2 regions of the Kitasatospora sp. NPDC054939 genome follow, and region 1 is predicted to be linked to the other one. Evidence: riboswitches for the same ligand, from Rfam matches in the RefSeq annotation. Region 1 holds a riboswitch; the other holds the start of a gene.
What was found. A riboswitch is a leader RNA that binds a small molecule or an ion and turns the genes downstream of it on or off. The one in region 1 is predicted to bind glycine.
Positions count from the first base shown of each region.

Region 1 (7,658 bases):
CTCGCCGTGGCGGAGGACCTCCGCGCCGACATCCGGTCGCGCACCGGGCTGACCGCCTCGGTGGGCGCGGCCGGGTCCAAGCTGATGGCCAAGATCGCCTCGGAGCGGGCCAAGCCGGACGGCCTGGTGCTGATCGAGCCCGGGCAGGAGCGGGCCGTGCTCGGCCCGATGCCGGTCCGGGCGCTGCCCGGGGTCGGCCCGGCCACCGAGCAGGTGCTGCGGCGGGCCGGGCTGAGCACGGTGGCGGACATCGAGGCGGCGGGGGAGACCGAGCTGGTGCAGCTGCTGGGCCGGGCGCACGGCGCGGGCGTGCACCAGATGTCGACCGGCTTCGACGACCGGCCGGTGGTGGCGGACCAGGACGCGAAGTCGGTCTCGGTGGAGGACACCTTCGAGGTCGACCTGGCGGACCGTGAGCGGGTGCTGCGGGAGGTGGACGAGCTGGCCGTGCGGTGCGTGCGGCGGCTGCGCGCGGCCGGGCGCTCGGGGCGGACGGTGGTGCTGAAGGTGCGGCGCTTCGACTTCTCCACGCTGACCCGTTCCGAGACGCTGCGCGGGCCGACGGACGACGAGGCCGTGGTGGTCGGGACGGCCCGCCGGCTGGCCGCGCAGGTGGACATCACCGGCGGGGTGCGGCTGCTCGGGGTCGGGGTCTCGCAGCTGGCCGACTACACGCAGGAGGACCTCTTCGCGCAGGCCGAGCGCGAGTCCGCGGCCCGGGAGGCGGCGGCTGCCGGCTCGGACACGGCGGACCCGGAGGCGCCGGCGGCGTCCGAGGAGGAGGCCGAGCACTCCGCGGGGGAGGCCGCCCCGGGGCGGCGCTGGTCGCCGGGGCAGGACGTGCGGCACGCCGAGCACGGTCCCGGCTGGGTGCAGGGCAGCGGGGTGGGCCGGGTGACCGTGCGGTTCGAGACGCCGTGGAGCGGGCCGGGCCGGGTGCGGACCTTCGCGGTGGACGATCCGGCGCTGGAGCCCTCCCGGCCGCTGCCGCTGCGCGGGGGCCCGGAGGACGGGTGAGCGCCCGGCGGGTAGGCCGGGCGCTCGGGGTACTGCGGTCGGGGGCGCCCCGGGGCGGCGGGCGGACCGCCGGAGACGTGCAGCGGCCCCGCCCGGAGGGGGTACCGGGCGGGGCCGCGTGTCGTGCCGGCCGTCGGCGGTCGCGATGCCCTCGTCGACCGCCGGGGCCGGCTGCCTCGCGCCCTGTCCCTGGGCGCGAGGGGGGACGCCTCGTCAGGCGTCGGTCTTGGCCAGCACGGGGCTGGGGGTCTCGGTCGCGTCGCCGACCACGGCGGGGGCCGGCTTGATCCGGCGGATCATGAACGGGACGGCGCCGGCGACCAGGCAGACCGCGGCGGCGGTCCAGAAGGCGTGCTCGTAGGCGTCCAGGGTGGGCAGCGAGACCGGGATCGGCAGCTTCATGGTGTCGCCGGTGAGGATGGCGGCCATGACGGCGGTGCCGATCGCGCCGCCGACGGTGCGCAGCACGGCGTTCATGCCGTTGGCGATGCCGCTCTGCTCGACCGGGACGGCGCCGTTGATGTAGGCCGGCATGGCGGAGAAGGCGAGGCCGATGCCGAGGCCGAAGACGGCGGCGGAGAGGTAGATGTCGCCCTCGGCGTCGTGCCGGACGGCGATGTAGGCCATCGCGGCCGCGCCGAGCACGCCGCCGAGGACCAGCGGCAGGCGGGGGCCGCGGCGGGCGATCAGCAGGGCGCCGACCGGGGCGGCGACCATCGAGCCGAGGGCGGACGGCAGCAGCATCACGCCGGCGTGCAGCACCGAGGCGGTGAAGCCGTAGTGGGCGAGCTTCTCCGGGGTCTGGGCGAAGTTGCTGATGACCATGAACGAGCCGTACATGCCGAAGCCGATGAGCAGGCCGGCCAGGTTGGTGAAGGCGACGGCCGGGCGGGACATCATCGTCATGTCGACCAGCGGGTGCTTGACCTTGACCTCGATGATGCCCCAGACCAGGGCGAGCACCGCGGCGACGGCGAACAGGCCGAGGGTGCGGTTGGAGGTCCAGCCCCAGTTGTTGCCCTGGCTGACGGCGACGAGCAGGGCGGAGAGCCAGCCGGCCAGGGTGAGCGCGCCGAGCGGGTCGGCGCCGCCGTCCTTGTCGGTGACCGGGTCGGTGGGCACCCGCAGGGCGACCAGGGCGACCGCGATCAGGCCGAAGGCGAGGCCCATCCAGAAGATCGACTTGTAGCTCCACTGCTCCAGGAGCAGGCCGGTGGCGACCAGGCCGAGGCCGCTGCCGACGCCCATCGAGGCGCTGATCGCGGCGACGCCGGCGGTGACCTTCTCCTTGGGCAGCTCGTCGCGGACGATGCTGATGGCCAGCGGCAGTACACCGCCGCCGGCGCCCTGGAGGACGCGGGCGACGACCAGCCAGGTGAAGGAGTGGGTGCTCACCGCGAGGGCGGATCCGAGGACCAGTCCGGCGAGCGAGATCAGCAGCATCGGCTTGCGGCCGCGCAGGTCGCCGAAGCGGCCCAGCAGCGGGGTCAGCACGGCGGCGGACAGCAGGTTCGCCGTCATCAGCCAGGTGATGCTGGAGCCGGAGACGTCCAGTTCCTTGGCGAGCGAGGGCAGGATCGGCACGACCGCGGTCTGCACGACGCTGAACGACAGCATCGCCACGAGCAGGGCGGGCAGGACCCGTGCACTGCTCTGGTTACCGGCCGCGACGGTGGGCTGTGGTGCCTCACTCACGGTTGGTTCCTCCCGTACATAGTGAATGAACTGAAATAACCATGCAGGGAGATACTTCAGTGTGTCAAATATCGATTGGTGAAGCTTTGGCAAAGTGGCGGGGCCCCGGACCGTGACCGGTCCGGGGCCCCGTGCCGCTCGCGCGCCGCGCCGTCAGACCAGCGGCCGCAGCGGCGCCGGCCGGCCCTCGCCACCGGTGGGCGGAGTGGACTCCGGGGCGCTGTGCCCGGACGCGGGCATGGGCGCCGCGGCGGCCGTGTTGTCGTGCACCTCGACGTGCTCGCGGCGCAGTTCGTCCCGCACCACCTCCTCCGCCGTGTAGCGCTCGACCACCAGGCGGACCCGCTCGATCGGGGCCAGGTACTTGCGCACCACCGGACGCTCCTCGCGCAGCGTGACCTCCTCGACCGCCTCGGCGATCTCCTTGTCGGTCAGCGCCGCCCGCTCGGCCTCGCCGACCGGCATCCGCTCCACCCGGACCCGCTCGCGGACCACCGCGACCCGGCGCTCCACCGCCTCGCTGGTGACGTACTTGCGCAGCTTGGCCGTGCCCAGGATGTGCCACTCGGTGGTGATGTCCAGCCGCTCCTCGCGGCAGGTGATCTCGACCGGGCCGCCGGGCGCGGACCCGGCCGGGCCGACGGCGTGCACCGGCTCGGCGGCCCGGACCGGTTCGGCGGTGCGGCCCTGCTCGGGGGCGGCGACCGGGCGGACGTTGGCCTCGGCGGGCCGGTCGAGACCGGGCTTGTCGAGGCCCGGCTTGTCGGTCAGGGGGACGGCGGGGGAGATCGGGGCGGACGCGGGCGGGGCGGTCTCGGTGACCTGGGGGACGGGCATGGTGGTCGCATTCGACGAGGTGGTGAAGGCCGCCGTCCGGGCGGTGGCGGCCGGGTCCGCGGCGCCGGCCGCGGAGTCGGAGGGGACGGAGCGGGGCGGCTCCGTCGGACGGGCGGCTGCGGCGGCGGTCCCCGCGGCCGCAGCGGCGGCGGGGACCCCGGTGCCGGAACCGAAGTCCAGGTCGGCGGGCTGCGAACCGGAGCCGTCGCCGGCCGCCGGGCGCCCGTCCGCGGGGGTGTCCAACCCGTAGTAGCGGTACAGCTGGAGCTCCTGGGCGGGCGACAGGTGCTGGCCGACCCCGAAGTCCGGGGACTCCTTGACCAGCGACTTGTCGTACGGCACCCGCAGTTCGTCGCCGGAGAACTCGCTGGTGGTCAGCGGGACGAAGGCGTCCCGGCCGAAGATGCCGGTCCGGACGGCGGCCCACTCCGGCTGGCCGGTGGCGTCGTCCAGGTACACCTCGTCGACCGTGCCGATCTTGTCTCCGTTGCGGTCGACCGCCTTGTGGCCGATGAGGTCCCGCGGGTCGATGTCGGTCTGCACTCTGTTCCTCCAGTGCGCTGCTCCTGCGGAACCCCCGCAGGCTGACGGCTGGAGGGCCCTTCCCATCCGCCACTTCACACCAAAAGCCATCAACCGGACGCGCGCGAGCCGGGAGCGCTCCTCGGGGCCGGGCACTGGGCCGTCCGGGTCACCCGCGGGAACGGCCGAGTGACGAGGCGCACCCGTGATCCGAGGGGCTTGCGCTGGTACCCTGGGCGCGACTGCCGAGCCCGCTCGGGAGAGTCCCCGCCGGCGGAAGCCGCTGGTCGGGGCGCCGAAGGAGCAAACCCTCCCCGGAATCTCTCAGGCATCCGTACCGTGCGGGGTAGGTCACTCTGGAAAGCAGGGCAGGACCGACGGCGAGGGAGCCGACGGCCACCACCCTCACCGACGGTGCAAGCCGGCGGCGCGCAGACCGTGCGCCGTGCGGGCGAAGCTCTCAGGTCCCGATGACAGAGGGGGAGGCCTGTCGGGTTCGTTCGCCCGGGTCGATTTGCCGCCCCCCAGCGGTGACGGCCGTCCGGCGTGCGTACCCCCGCCGGTCCGTGACCAGGAGGCCTCGACCACCATGAACGCCCAGCCGAACCCGGGACGTCCCACCAGCCCCGCGACCCTCAGCGAACTCGAACAGGCCAGCCCCTTCGAGAACCGCCACATCGGACCCGACGCCGCCGCGCAGGAGAAGATGCTGGCCCACATCGGCTACGGCTCCCTGGACGAGCTCGCCGCCACCGCCGTCCCCGAGGCGATCCGCTCCATCACCGCCCTGGACCTGCCCGCCGGCCGCAGCGAGGCCCAGGTCCTCGCCGAGCTGCGCGAGCTGGCCGGCCGCAACACCGTCCTCCAGCCGATGATCGGCCTGGGCTACTACGGCACCTTCACTCCGCCGGTGATCCTGCGCAACGTGCTGGAGAACCCGGCCTGGTACACCGCCTACACGCCGTACCAGCCGGAGATCTCGCAGGGCCGCCTGGAGGCGCTGCTCAACTTCCAGACCCTGGTCTCCGACCTGACCGGCCTGCCCACCTCGGGCTCCTCGCTGCTCGACGAGAGCACCGCCGCCGCCGAGGCGATGGCGCTCGCCCGCCGCGTCACCAAGGTCAAGGGCGGTGTCTTCCTGGTCGACGCCGAGACCCTGCCGCAGACCGTCGCCGTCATCGAGACCCGCGCCGAGCCGACCGGCGTCGAGGTCGTCGTCGCCGACCTGTCCGCGGGCATCCCGGCCGAGATCGCCGAGCGCGGCGTCTTCGGCGTGCTGCTGCAGTACCCGGGCGCCACCGGCGTGGTCCGCGACCTCACCGCCGTCATCGAGCAGGCGCACGGCCTCGGCGCGATCGTCGCCGTCGCCGCCGACCTGCTGGCGCTGACCCTGCTGAAGTCCCCGGGCTCGCTCGGCGCCGACATCGCCTGCGGCACCTCGCAGCGCTTCGGCGTGCCGATGGGCTTCGGCGGCCCGCACGCCGGCTACCTCTCGGTGCGCGCCGAGTACGCCCGCTCGCTGCCCGGCCGCCTGGTCGGCGTCTCCGTCGACGCGGACGGCAACCGTGCCTACCGCCTCGCCCTGCAGACCCGCGAGCAGCACATCCGCCGCGAGAAGGCCACCTCCAACATCTGCACCGCCCAGGTGCTGCTCGCCGTGATGGCCTCGATGTACGCCGTCTACCACGGCCCGGACGGCCTGGCCGACATCGCCCGCCGCACCCACCGCTACGCCGCCGCGCTCGCCGAGGGCCTGCGCGCCGGCGGGGTCGAGCTGCTGCACGGCGAGTTCTTCGACACCGTCACCGCGGTCGTCCCCGGCCGCGCCGCCGAGATCGCCGCCGCCGCCCGCGCCAACGGCGTCAACGTCCACCAGGACGGCGAGGACCGCATCTCGGCCTCCACCGACGAGACCACCACCCGCGAGCACCTGGCCGCCGTCTGGGCCGCGTTCGGCGTCGAGGGCGTCGAGGTGGCCGAGTCCGCCGACGCGCTGCCCGTCGGCCTGCTGCGCGAGGACGACTACCTCACCCACCCGGTCTTCCACAGCCACCGCTCCGAGACCGCCATGCTGCGCTACCTGCGCCGCCTGTCGGACCGCGACTACGCGCTGGACCGCGGCATGATCCCGCTGGGCTCCTGCACCATGAAGCTCAACGCGACCACCGAGATGGAGCCGGTGACCTGGCCCGAGTTCGGCCAGCTGCACCCGTTCGCGCCGGTCGACCAGGCCGCGGGCTTCCTCACCCTGATCCGCCAGCTGGAGCAGCAGCTGGTCGAGGTGACCGGGTACGACGCGGTCTCCATCCAGCCGAACGCCGGCTCCCAGGGCGAGCTGGCCGGTCTGCTGGCCGTCCGCGCCTACCACCGCGCCAACGGCGACACCGGTCGCGACGTCTGCCTGATCCCGTCCTCCGCGCACGGCACCAACGCGGCCTCCGCCGTGATGGCCGGCATGCGGGTCGTCGTGGTGAAGACGCTGGTCGACGGCGACGTGGACGTCGAGGACCTCAAGGCGAAGATCGAGAAGCACCGCGACGAGCTGTCGGTGCTGATGGTCACCTACCCGTCCACGCACGGCGTGTACGAGACCGAGATCACCGAGATCTGCGCCATGGTGCACGAGGCCGGCGGCCAGGTGTACGTCGACGGCGCCAACCTGAACGCCCTGGTCGGCCTCGCCAAGCCGGGCAAGTTCGGCGCGGACGTCTCGCACCTGAACCTGCACAAGACCTTCTGCATCCCGCACGGCGGCGGCGGCCCGGGCGTCGGCCCGGTCGCGGTCCGCGCCCACCTGGCGCCGTACCTGCCGAACCACCCGCTGCAGGCGGAGGCCGGCCCGGCCACCGGCGTCGGCCCGATCTCGGCCGCGCCCTGGGGCTCGGCGGCGATCCTGCCGATCTCCTGGGCGTACGTGCGCCTGATGGGCGGCGAGGGCCTCAAGCGCGCCACCCAGGTCGCGGTGCTGAACGCGAACTACATCGCCAAGCGCCTGGCCCCGCACTTCCCGGTGCTCTACACCGGCCCCGGCGGCCTGGTCGCGCACGAGTGCATCATCGACCTGCGCACGCTCACCAAGGAGACCGGCGTGACGGTGGACGACATCGCCAAGCGCCTGATCGACTACGGCTTCCACGCGCCGACGATGTCCTTCCCGGTGGCCGGCACGCTGATGATCGAGCCCACCGAGTCCGAGGACCTGCACGAGATCGACCGCTTCTGCGAGGCGATGATCGAGATCCGTGCGGAGATCGACAAGGTCGGCTCCGGCGAGTGGGCCGCGGACGACAACCCGCTGCGCAACGCCCCGCACACCGCCGCCACCCTGGCCGGCGACTGGGCGCACGGCTACTCGCGCCAGGAGGCGGTCTTCCCGGCCGGCGTCAACCCGGCCGACAAGTACTGGCCGCCGGTGAGCCGGATCGACGGCGCGTACGGCGACCGCAACCTGGTCTGCTCCTGCCCGCCGCTGGACGAGTACGGCGCCTGACGCCACCTGCCGCCCGACCCGGACGGCATGCGACAGGGCCCCGGCGGAACGTTCCGCCGGGGCCCTGCCCGTGTGCCGGTACTGCGGTCGCGGCCCC
Region 1 covers NZ_JBSGXP010000032.1:11,391-19,048, forward strand. The annotation lists gene ACWGB8_RS12260 (DNA polymerase IV) at 1-1,017, shown strand, start outside; gene ACWGB8_RS12265 (MFS transporter) at 1,231-2,712, opposite strand; gene ACWGB8_RS12270 (PRC and DUF2382 domain-containing protein) at 2,866-4,092, opposite strand; glycine riboswitch at 4,318-4,421, shown strand; gene gcvP (aminomethyl-transferring glycine dehydrogenase) at 4,661-7,561, shown strand.

Region 2 (7,658 bases), on a different contig from region 1:
GCCGGATGATGTAGGCAAACATAGTCGGTCGGCTGCGGCTGCCCGCCCCCGTCCGGGTGGTCGACCCGGACGGGGGCGGGCGCGGCTGCCTTCACCTGCCTTCAGGGATGCGGAGCCAGGCTCTTACTTGGTGGTACCGATGTTGAGGTAGTCGTACTGGCCCGACCAGGCCGGGTTGCTGCCCACGTTGGTGGCGTTCGCCGGGCGGTACAGCAGGACCTTGAAGTACGTCAGCGGGACGATGACCGCGGAGTCCATGACCCGCTTGTCGACCTCGGCGTAGTTCTTCTCGCGGGCGGCCTTGTCGGTGTTCCCGATGGCGTCGGCGAGCAGCTTGTTGATCGCCGGGTCGTCCAGCTGCGAGAGGTTGCTGTTGCCGGACGCCTTGATGGCGCCGCCGTCGACGATCTGCTGCAGGTAGCCGTAGCCGGTCGGCCAGTCGGCGGACCACTGCATCATCATCAGGCCGATGCCCTTGTCCTGGATGAACTTCGGCACGCCCGCGTAGTCCGAGAAGTACTTGCCGGCCGGGTACTGCTGGATCTCGACCTTGATGCCGACCTTCTCCAGGGACGCCTTGACGGCGGTGGCCGCGTCGACCTCACCGGCCCGGTCGCTGCGGGCGGAGATCGAGGTGGTGAAGCCCTCCGGCTTGTTGCAGGCCTTCAGGGCCTCCTTGGCCTTGGTGGCGTCGCCCTTGTTCTCGGGGGTCGCGTAGGTGTCGAACTTCTGGTGGCCGGGCAGGTCCGGCGGCATCACGGTGGTGGCGATGTCACCGCGGATCGGGCCGCCGGAGGCGGTCTGCACCGAGACCTTGTCGATCGCGTACTGGACGGCCTTGCGGCACTCGATGTTGTCGAACGGCGCGAGCTTGCTGTTGATCGCGACGTACGCGAGCCGGCCGCCCTGCGCGTTGTCGGTCTGCGCCTTGAGCTTGGGGTCGGTCAGCACCTTGGCCTGGGTCTGGCGGTCGACGCCGCGGCCGGCCAGGTCGACGGTGGCGGCGCCGGACATGAGGTCCTGGTCGATGGTCGACTGCGCGACCTTCAGCTTGACGACGATCTTCTCCGCGAGCTGCTTGCGGATCGGGTCGCTGTCGGCCGACCAGTTCGGGTTCTTGACCAGGACGACCTGCTTGTCCTGCTCGTAGCTCTCGAACTTGTAGCTGCCGCTGGAGACGATGTGCTTGACGTAGTCGGCACCGTCGTCCTTGGCCTGCGGCACCGGCGCGGTCTGCGGGGTGCTCACCAGGTAGTCGAAGTCCGCGAACGCCTCCTTGAGGTGGAAGACGATCGTCTGGTCGTCCGGCGTCTCGATGGACTTCAGGCCCTCGGGGCTCTTGTCCTTGTACGGGCCCTGGTACGGCGTCTCGTTGTCGACCAGCTTCTCCTTGAAGTAGGTCGGACCGTTGGAGAAGACGTCCGCGGCGAACCCGCCGGCGCGCTGGACGGCGTGCTTCACGTCCTTGGACGTGATCGGCGTGCCGTCGTCGTACTTGAGGCCCTTGCGGAGCTTGTACGTCCAGGTCTTGCCGCCGTCGCTGGCCTGGCCGAGGGACTCGGCGAGGTCCGGGACGAGGGTGTTGCCGTCGGGGCCGGCGGCCGGCTTGAAGGTGGTCAGCGGGCGGGCGTACAGGCGCGAGAAGTTGTACATGTACGCGTAGTACGTGTTGCCCGGGTCGAACGAGTCCGGCACGTCGCTGTGCTCGTAGACCACCGTGCCGCCCTGCTTGTCCGAGGCGTTCACGATCTTGCTGGTGGCGGCGTTGGCGCCGGCGCCCGAGCTGTTGGTGCCCTTGCTGTCACCACCGCTCTTCTTGGCGTCGCTGGAACAGCCGCTGACGACCAGGACGGCAGCCGCCGCCACTGCGGTCAGCGCGATGCTGCGGGACCTGCGCATGGGTGAGATCAACCCCTTGGAGGACGTGAGGAAGTGGGTCGGTACCAGATGCCTGACGTGACGTCAGTTGCTGCGCGGGTCGAGGGCGTCACGCAGCCCGTCGCCCAGCAGATTGAAGGCGAGCACCGTCAGGAAGATCGCCAGACCGGGGACCACCATGTACTGCGGGTCCACCTGGTAGTACTTGATCGCGTCGCTGAGCATGCCGCCCCAGGAGGACTGCGGGGGCTGGATGCCGACGCCGAGGAAGCTGAGGCCGGCCTCGAAGAGGATGTTGGTCGGGATCAGCAGGGTCGAGTAGACCAGGATCGGGCCGACCAGGTTCGGCAGCAGTTCCTTGAACAGGATGAACGGGCCGCGGGCGCCGAGGCTGCGGGCCGCGTACACGAACTCCCGTTCGCGCAGCGAGAGCGTCTGGCCGCGCACGATCCGGCCCATGTAGGGCCAGTTGAAGAAGCCGATCACGAAGATCAGCACGGTGATGTGCAGCGGCAGGCCCTTCAGGCCGAACGCGCCGCCCTGCAGCGAGGCCGAGATCGAGATCGCGAAGAGCAGCAGCGGGAAGGCCAGGAAGGTGTCCATCAGCCGGCTGATCACGGTGTCCACCCAGCCGCCGTAGTAGCCGGCGATGACGCCGAGCACGGTGCCGATCACGTTGGACAGCACGGTCGCGCCGAAGGCCACCAGCAGGGAGACCCAGGAGCCCTCGATGATGCGGGAGAGGAGGTCGCGGCCGAACCCGGGGTCGACGCCCAGCGGGTGATCGAGGCTCATGCCGCCCCAGTCGCCGTACGGGATGCCGCCGAGGTCGACGTCCAGCAGGTCCTGGTTGAGGGCGTCCGGGTCGAGCCCGAAGACGGCCTGGATCGGCTTGGCCAGCACCGCGAGCAGTACCAGCAGGATGACGACCACGCCGCCGGCGACGGCGGCCTTGTCGCGCTTGAAGCGCAGCCAGGCGATCTGGCTGAGGGAACGGCCTTCGATGGTCTTCGGCGGGCCCGGTGGGGGACCGGCCTCGGGGGCGGTTCCGGTGGTCTCGATGGGTGCGGTCATGGTCAGTTGGTCCCCTCGCCGACGGTGGCCGGCCCACGGGTGCCGGTCGCCGGTTCGGCGGTACGGCTGGTGCGGACGTGCGGAGGTGCGGGTGTGTCAACAGCGGTACGGGAGTAGCTCGGTACTGCTGCCACGCGGTATGGGCATCGCGTGGGGAAGTGCTGGTCGGCGTGCGCGTCACCTTTGTGGGGCCTACCTGCGCGCAGTGCGTTGCGCAGAACTCTCTGCCATCCGAACTGGCTTGCGCCAGCCCTGACAACCGACAGATGCCCAACTGTGATCTGTACGCATGCACTCCCCGATCTTCGGTATATCCCTCTTCACACAGCTGTTACATGCATGTCAAGATGGCGAACGCAGGTGGCAGGAATATTGTCCTGTGACAGCAGGGAAGCCGATCCGATGAATCATCAGATCGGCTTCCGGTGTTTGGAGTTGAATGCCCGGGGTATCCGCCGGCGGTTTCCGCGCCGGCCGGCCGCTCCCCGGGGGCGGGTCGGCTCAGCGCCCGGGGTACCCCGGCCACGGCTGCTGCGGCGGCGGCTGCGCACCCGGCCAGGACGGCGCCGGCTGCTGCGGCCCGTACGGGTACCCCGCCTGCGAGGCGTACGGCGGCGGCGGGACCGGCGGGTACGCTGCCTGCTGCGACAGCCCGTGCCCGGCCTCCCGGTCGAAGAACGGCCGCGTCCGCGCCCGCATCCAGAGCGCCACCGGGTCGAACTCGTCGCTCATCGCCACCGTCGAGACCGCCAGGCCCTCCGGCGCCACTGCCAGCGCCCGCTGCATCAGCGCCCGCACCGCCTCCACGGTCGGCGGCGAACTCTCGTACAGGTCGAGCCCGATGGCCAGGTACGGCTCGCCCACGGCCGGCTGCACCCAGGCCCGGCGCAGCGAGCGCACCGCCCGCACCTCGCCCGCCTGCCGCTCCAGCACCGCGAAGAACTGCTGCGCCTGCACCTGCGGTTCGCTCAGCCGCAGCGGCCCGGCCGGCAGCCGGTCCAGCCCGGACGCGACCCGGCGCAGGTCCGCCCACGGCACCCCGACCCCGCCGCCGGGCGCGTGCGGGTTCAGCCACAGGCCCCAGCGCATCCGGTACAGCGTGGAGGCGATCTCCCGGCCCGAGATCACCTCGTGCGCCCGCGCCCAGCCGCTGGCGGCCAGCTGCTCGGGCGAGGTGACGGCCGGCGCGTAGCCGTGGCCGCTCACCTCCATGTTCCCGTACTGGGCGTCCGGGCTGCCCGGCGAACCGTGCCAGAGCAGCATCCACACCTGGCCCGCGGCCAGCGCCTGGAGCAGGGCTTCGTACGCCTCGTAGCGCTCCGGCGCCACCTCGCGCAGGGCGCGCTCCAGCACGCCCGGATCCGCGCCGGGGCGCCCGGCGGGTGCCTGGCCCCAGGGCCCCGGTGCACCGCCCGCTACCGCTCCCGCACTCATGCGCCCACCTCGCTGCGCCTCTTCTTCCTCGCCGACCCGCCCGGTGTCTCCGGAGTCCTCCGCCTGTCGGAGGCCCCGGTCCCGCCGGGGGTCTCCGCACGCACCCTATGCGGCACCGCAGACGGCCGCCACGGCGACGTGCCCGCGGGCCGGTGTCACATCCGCGTCCAGAACGGCTGTACCCGGTTGAGCAGCCACTCGACCACCGGGTCGTCGACGAGGTCGAGCAGTACGAGGTGGACGCCGCCGGGCAGCGGGGCGGTTCCCAGCGCCCGGCCCAGGGCCTCGTTCACCGCGACCGGGTCCGCCGGGGCGGCCAGGTCCAGCTGCACCCCCACGAACAGCACCGTCGGCTCGCCCTCGACGCTGGCCAGCGCCCGCCGCGCGGTCAGCACCCCGGGCAGCTGAGCCAGTTCGGCGCGGGCCGCGGCCAGGAAGTGCTCCGGGTCCTCGCCCGGCACCGGCTCGCGCAGCGCCACCCGCCCGCCGGGCGGCATGCCCTCGGCCTCCCAGCGGTCCTCGCGCGGCCCGCGCCGCAGCTCGGCCACGCCCTCCGGCGGCACCGGGATGCCCACCGGCGCCTGCGGGTTGACCGCGATGCCCACGCCCAGCGGCAGCCCGCGGGCGAACTCCCAGGCCGGGGCTATCGCGAAGGCCATCCCGGGCGCCTGCTGGAGGAACACCTCCTGGGAGGAGAAGACCGGCACGTACGGGGCGCCCGCCAGCTCGATCGTCGGCAGGTCCAGCCCCTGGCCCTGCGGGTCGGCCCCGGCCGGCAGCGGGATCCACACCTGGCTGCGGGCCAGCACCTCGATCACCCGCGGCGTCGCGCCCGGGTCGCCCAGCGCGGCGGTGAGCACCTGCTCCAGCTCGTTCGACGGCCACGGGCCGCCCTGCGGGGGCGCCTGCGGGGCGCCCCACTCCTGCCCCTGCTGCCCCGGGCCGTGCTCCCCCGGACCCTGCTGCTCCACCGGAAACGCCATCCGCCCCTGTACCCGCCTCTGCTCGCCGACTGCGGTGCAGCCTAGCGGGCCGGGCCCACCCCCTCTCGTGTCGCGCCGCCGGACGTGCCATGATGTGCGCGTCCGCGCGTCCGTTCCGGCCGCGCCGACACTCCAACTCCATACCGGCCGCTCGAACCCGCGCGGGAGAGTCCGGAGTGCCCCGACAGGCGGCACAGCCGGCGCCGAAGGAGCAAGTCCTCCCCGGAATCTCTCAGGCACCCCTACCGCACGGGCGAGGCACATCTGGAAAGCGGAACACGGCCCTGCCGTGCGCCCACCCACGGTGCAAGCCGCCATGCTGTCTACCAGGACATGCTCGCGGTGAAGCTCTCAGGTCCGACGACAGATGGGGAGACCCCGCCGCCGCATGCCCGCGCGCAGGTCGGGTCCCCGACCGGGACCGGTCCCGCGTGCGCACACCTGAGTGCCCAGACCGAGGAGTTCCAGGCCATGTCGTCCCTCCGCCTCACCGCGCTCGACGCGCTGCACCGCAGCCTCGGCGCCACCATGACCGACTTCGCCGGCTGGGACATGCCGCTGCGCTACGGCAGCGAGCGCGAGGAGCACCTCGCCGTCCGCACCAAGGCCGGCCTCTTCGACCTCTCCCACATGGGCGAGATCACCATCACCGGCCCGCAGGCCGGCGAGATGCTGGACCACGCGCTGGTCGGCTTCGTCTCCGCGCTGGGCGTCCTGCGCGCCCGCTACACCATGATCTGCGCCGAGGACGGCGGCATCCTGGACGACCTGATCGTCTACCGCCTGCGCGAGGACTCCTACCTCGTCGTCGCCAACGCCTCCAACGCCCAGCTGGTGCTCGACGAGCTGATCGGCCGCGCCAAGGGCTTCAACGCCGTCGTCACCGACGACCGCGACACCTACTCGCTGATCGCCGTGCAGGGCCCGGAGGCCACCGCGATCCTGGCCGACACCACCGACGCCGACCTGCCCGGCCTGAAGTACTACGCGATCCTCCCGGCGCAGGTCGCCGGCCGCGAGGTGCTGCTCGCCCGCACCGGCTACACCGGCGAGGACGGCTTCGAGATCTTCTGCAAGCCGGTCGACGCCGAGGCGATCTGGGGCGCGCTGACCGAGGCCGGCTCCGGCCGCGGCCTGGTCCCCTGCGGTCTGTCCTGCCGCGACACCCTGCGCCTGGAGGCGGGCATGCCGCTGTACGGGCACGAGCTCTCCACCGACCTGACCCCGTTCGACGCCGGCCTCGGCCGGGTCGTCCGCTTCGACAAGACCACCAACGAGGGCGCGTTCATCGGCCGCAAGGCCCTGGAGAAGGCCGCCGCCGAGGCCGAGACCAACCCGCCGCGGGTGCTGGTCGGCCTGGTCTCCGAGGGCAAGCGGGTGCCGCGCGCCGAGTACACCGTGGTCTCCACCGAGGGCGAGCCGATCGGCCGCATCACCTCCGGCGCCCCCTCCCCCACCCTGGGCAAGCCGATCGCCATCGCGTACGTGGACGCCGCCCACGCCGCCCCCGGCACCACCGTGGCCGTGGACGTGCGCGGCAAGCACGAGCCGGTGCAGGTCGTGGCGCTGCCGTTCTACAAGCGCGCCCGCTGAGCCGTCGGCCGCCCCTCCCCGTCACCGAACGCCGTCCGGCCGCCGGACCGCTTCGTCGTACCCGCTTCCCATCCTGGAGAATGACATCATGAGCAACCCCCAGCACCTGCAGTACACCGAGGACCACGAGTGGCTGACCGCCGCCGTCGACGGTGTCTCGACGATCGGCATCACCAAGCACGCCGCCGACGCCCTCGGTGACATCGTCTACGTGCAGCTCCCCGAGGTCGGCTCCACGGTCGAGGCCGGTGAGACCTGTGGCGAGCTGGAGTCCACCAAGTCGGTCAGCGACCTGTACTCCCCGGTGACCGGCGAGGTCGTCGAGGTCAACGAGGCCGTCGCGGACGACAACAGCCTGGTCAACAGCGACCCGTTCGAGACCGGCTGGCTGTTCAAGGTCCGTGTCGAGTCCACCGGCAAGCTGCTGAGCGCCGACGAGTACCAGGCCCTGACCAACCCCGAGGCCTGAGCCGTCCGCGCCGGGGCGGCCGCAGCGCGGCGGCCGCCCCCGCGCCGACCGTCCCCGACCTCTCTCCTCCCCGGGAAGACCACACCATGACGGTTCTCAACCAGTCCCTGCACGCCCTCGACCCGGAGATCGCCGCCGCGGTCGACGCCGAGCTGCACCGCCAGCAGACCACCCTGGAAATGATCGCCTCCGAGAACTTCGCCCCGGTGGCGGTCATGGAGGCCCAG
Region 2 covers NZ_JBSGXP010000001.1:42,066-49,723, forward strand. The annotation lists gene ACWGB8_RS00165 (ABC transporter permease) at 1-22, opposite strand, end outside; gene ACWGB8_RS00170 (ABC transporter substrate-binding protein) at 124-1,899, opposite strand; gene ACWGB8_RS00175 (ABC transporter permease) at 1,963-2,952, opposite strand; gene ACWGB8_RS00180 (enhanced serine sensitivity protein SseB C-terminal domain-containing protein) at 3,454-4,386, opposite strand; gene ACWGB8_RS00185 (enhanced serine sensitivity protein SseB) at 4,542-5,369, opposite strand; glycine riboswitch at 5,522-5,627, shown strand; glycine riboswitch at 5,628-5,746, shown strand; gene gcvT (glycine cleavage system aminomethyltransferase GcvT) at 5,841-6,962, shown strand; gene gcvH (glycine cleavage system protein GcvH) at 7,051-7,431, shown strand; gene glyA (serine hydroxymethyltransferase) at 7,518-7,658, shown strand, end outside.
Region 2: another riboswitch for glycine. It lies ahead of gcvT (glycine cleavage system aminomethyltransferase GcvT); the one in region 1 lies ahead of gcvP (aminomethyl-transferring glycine dehydrogenase).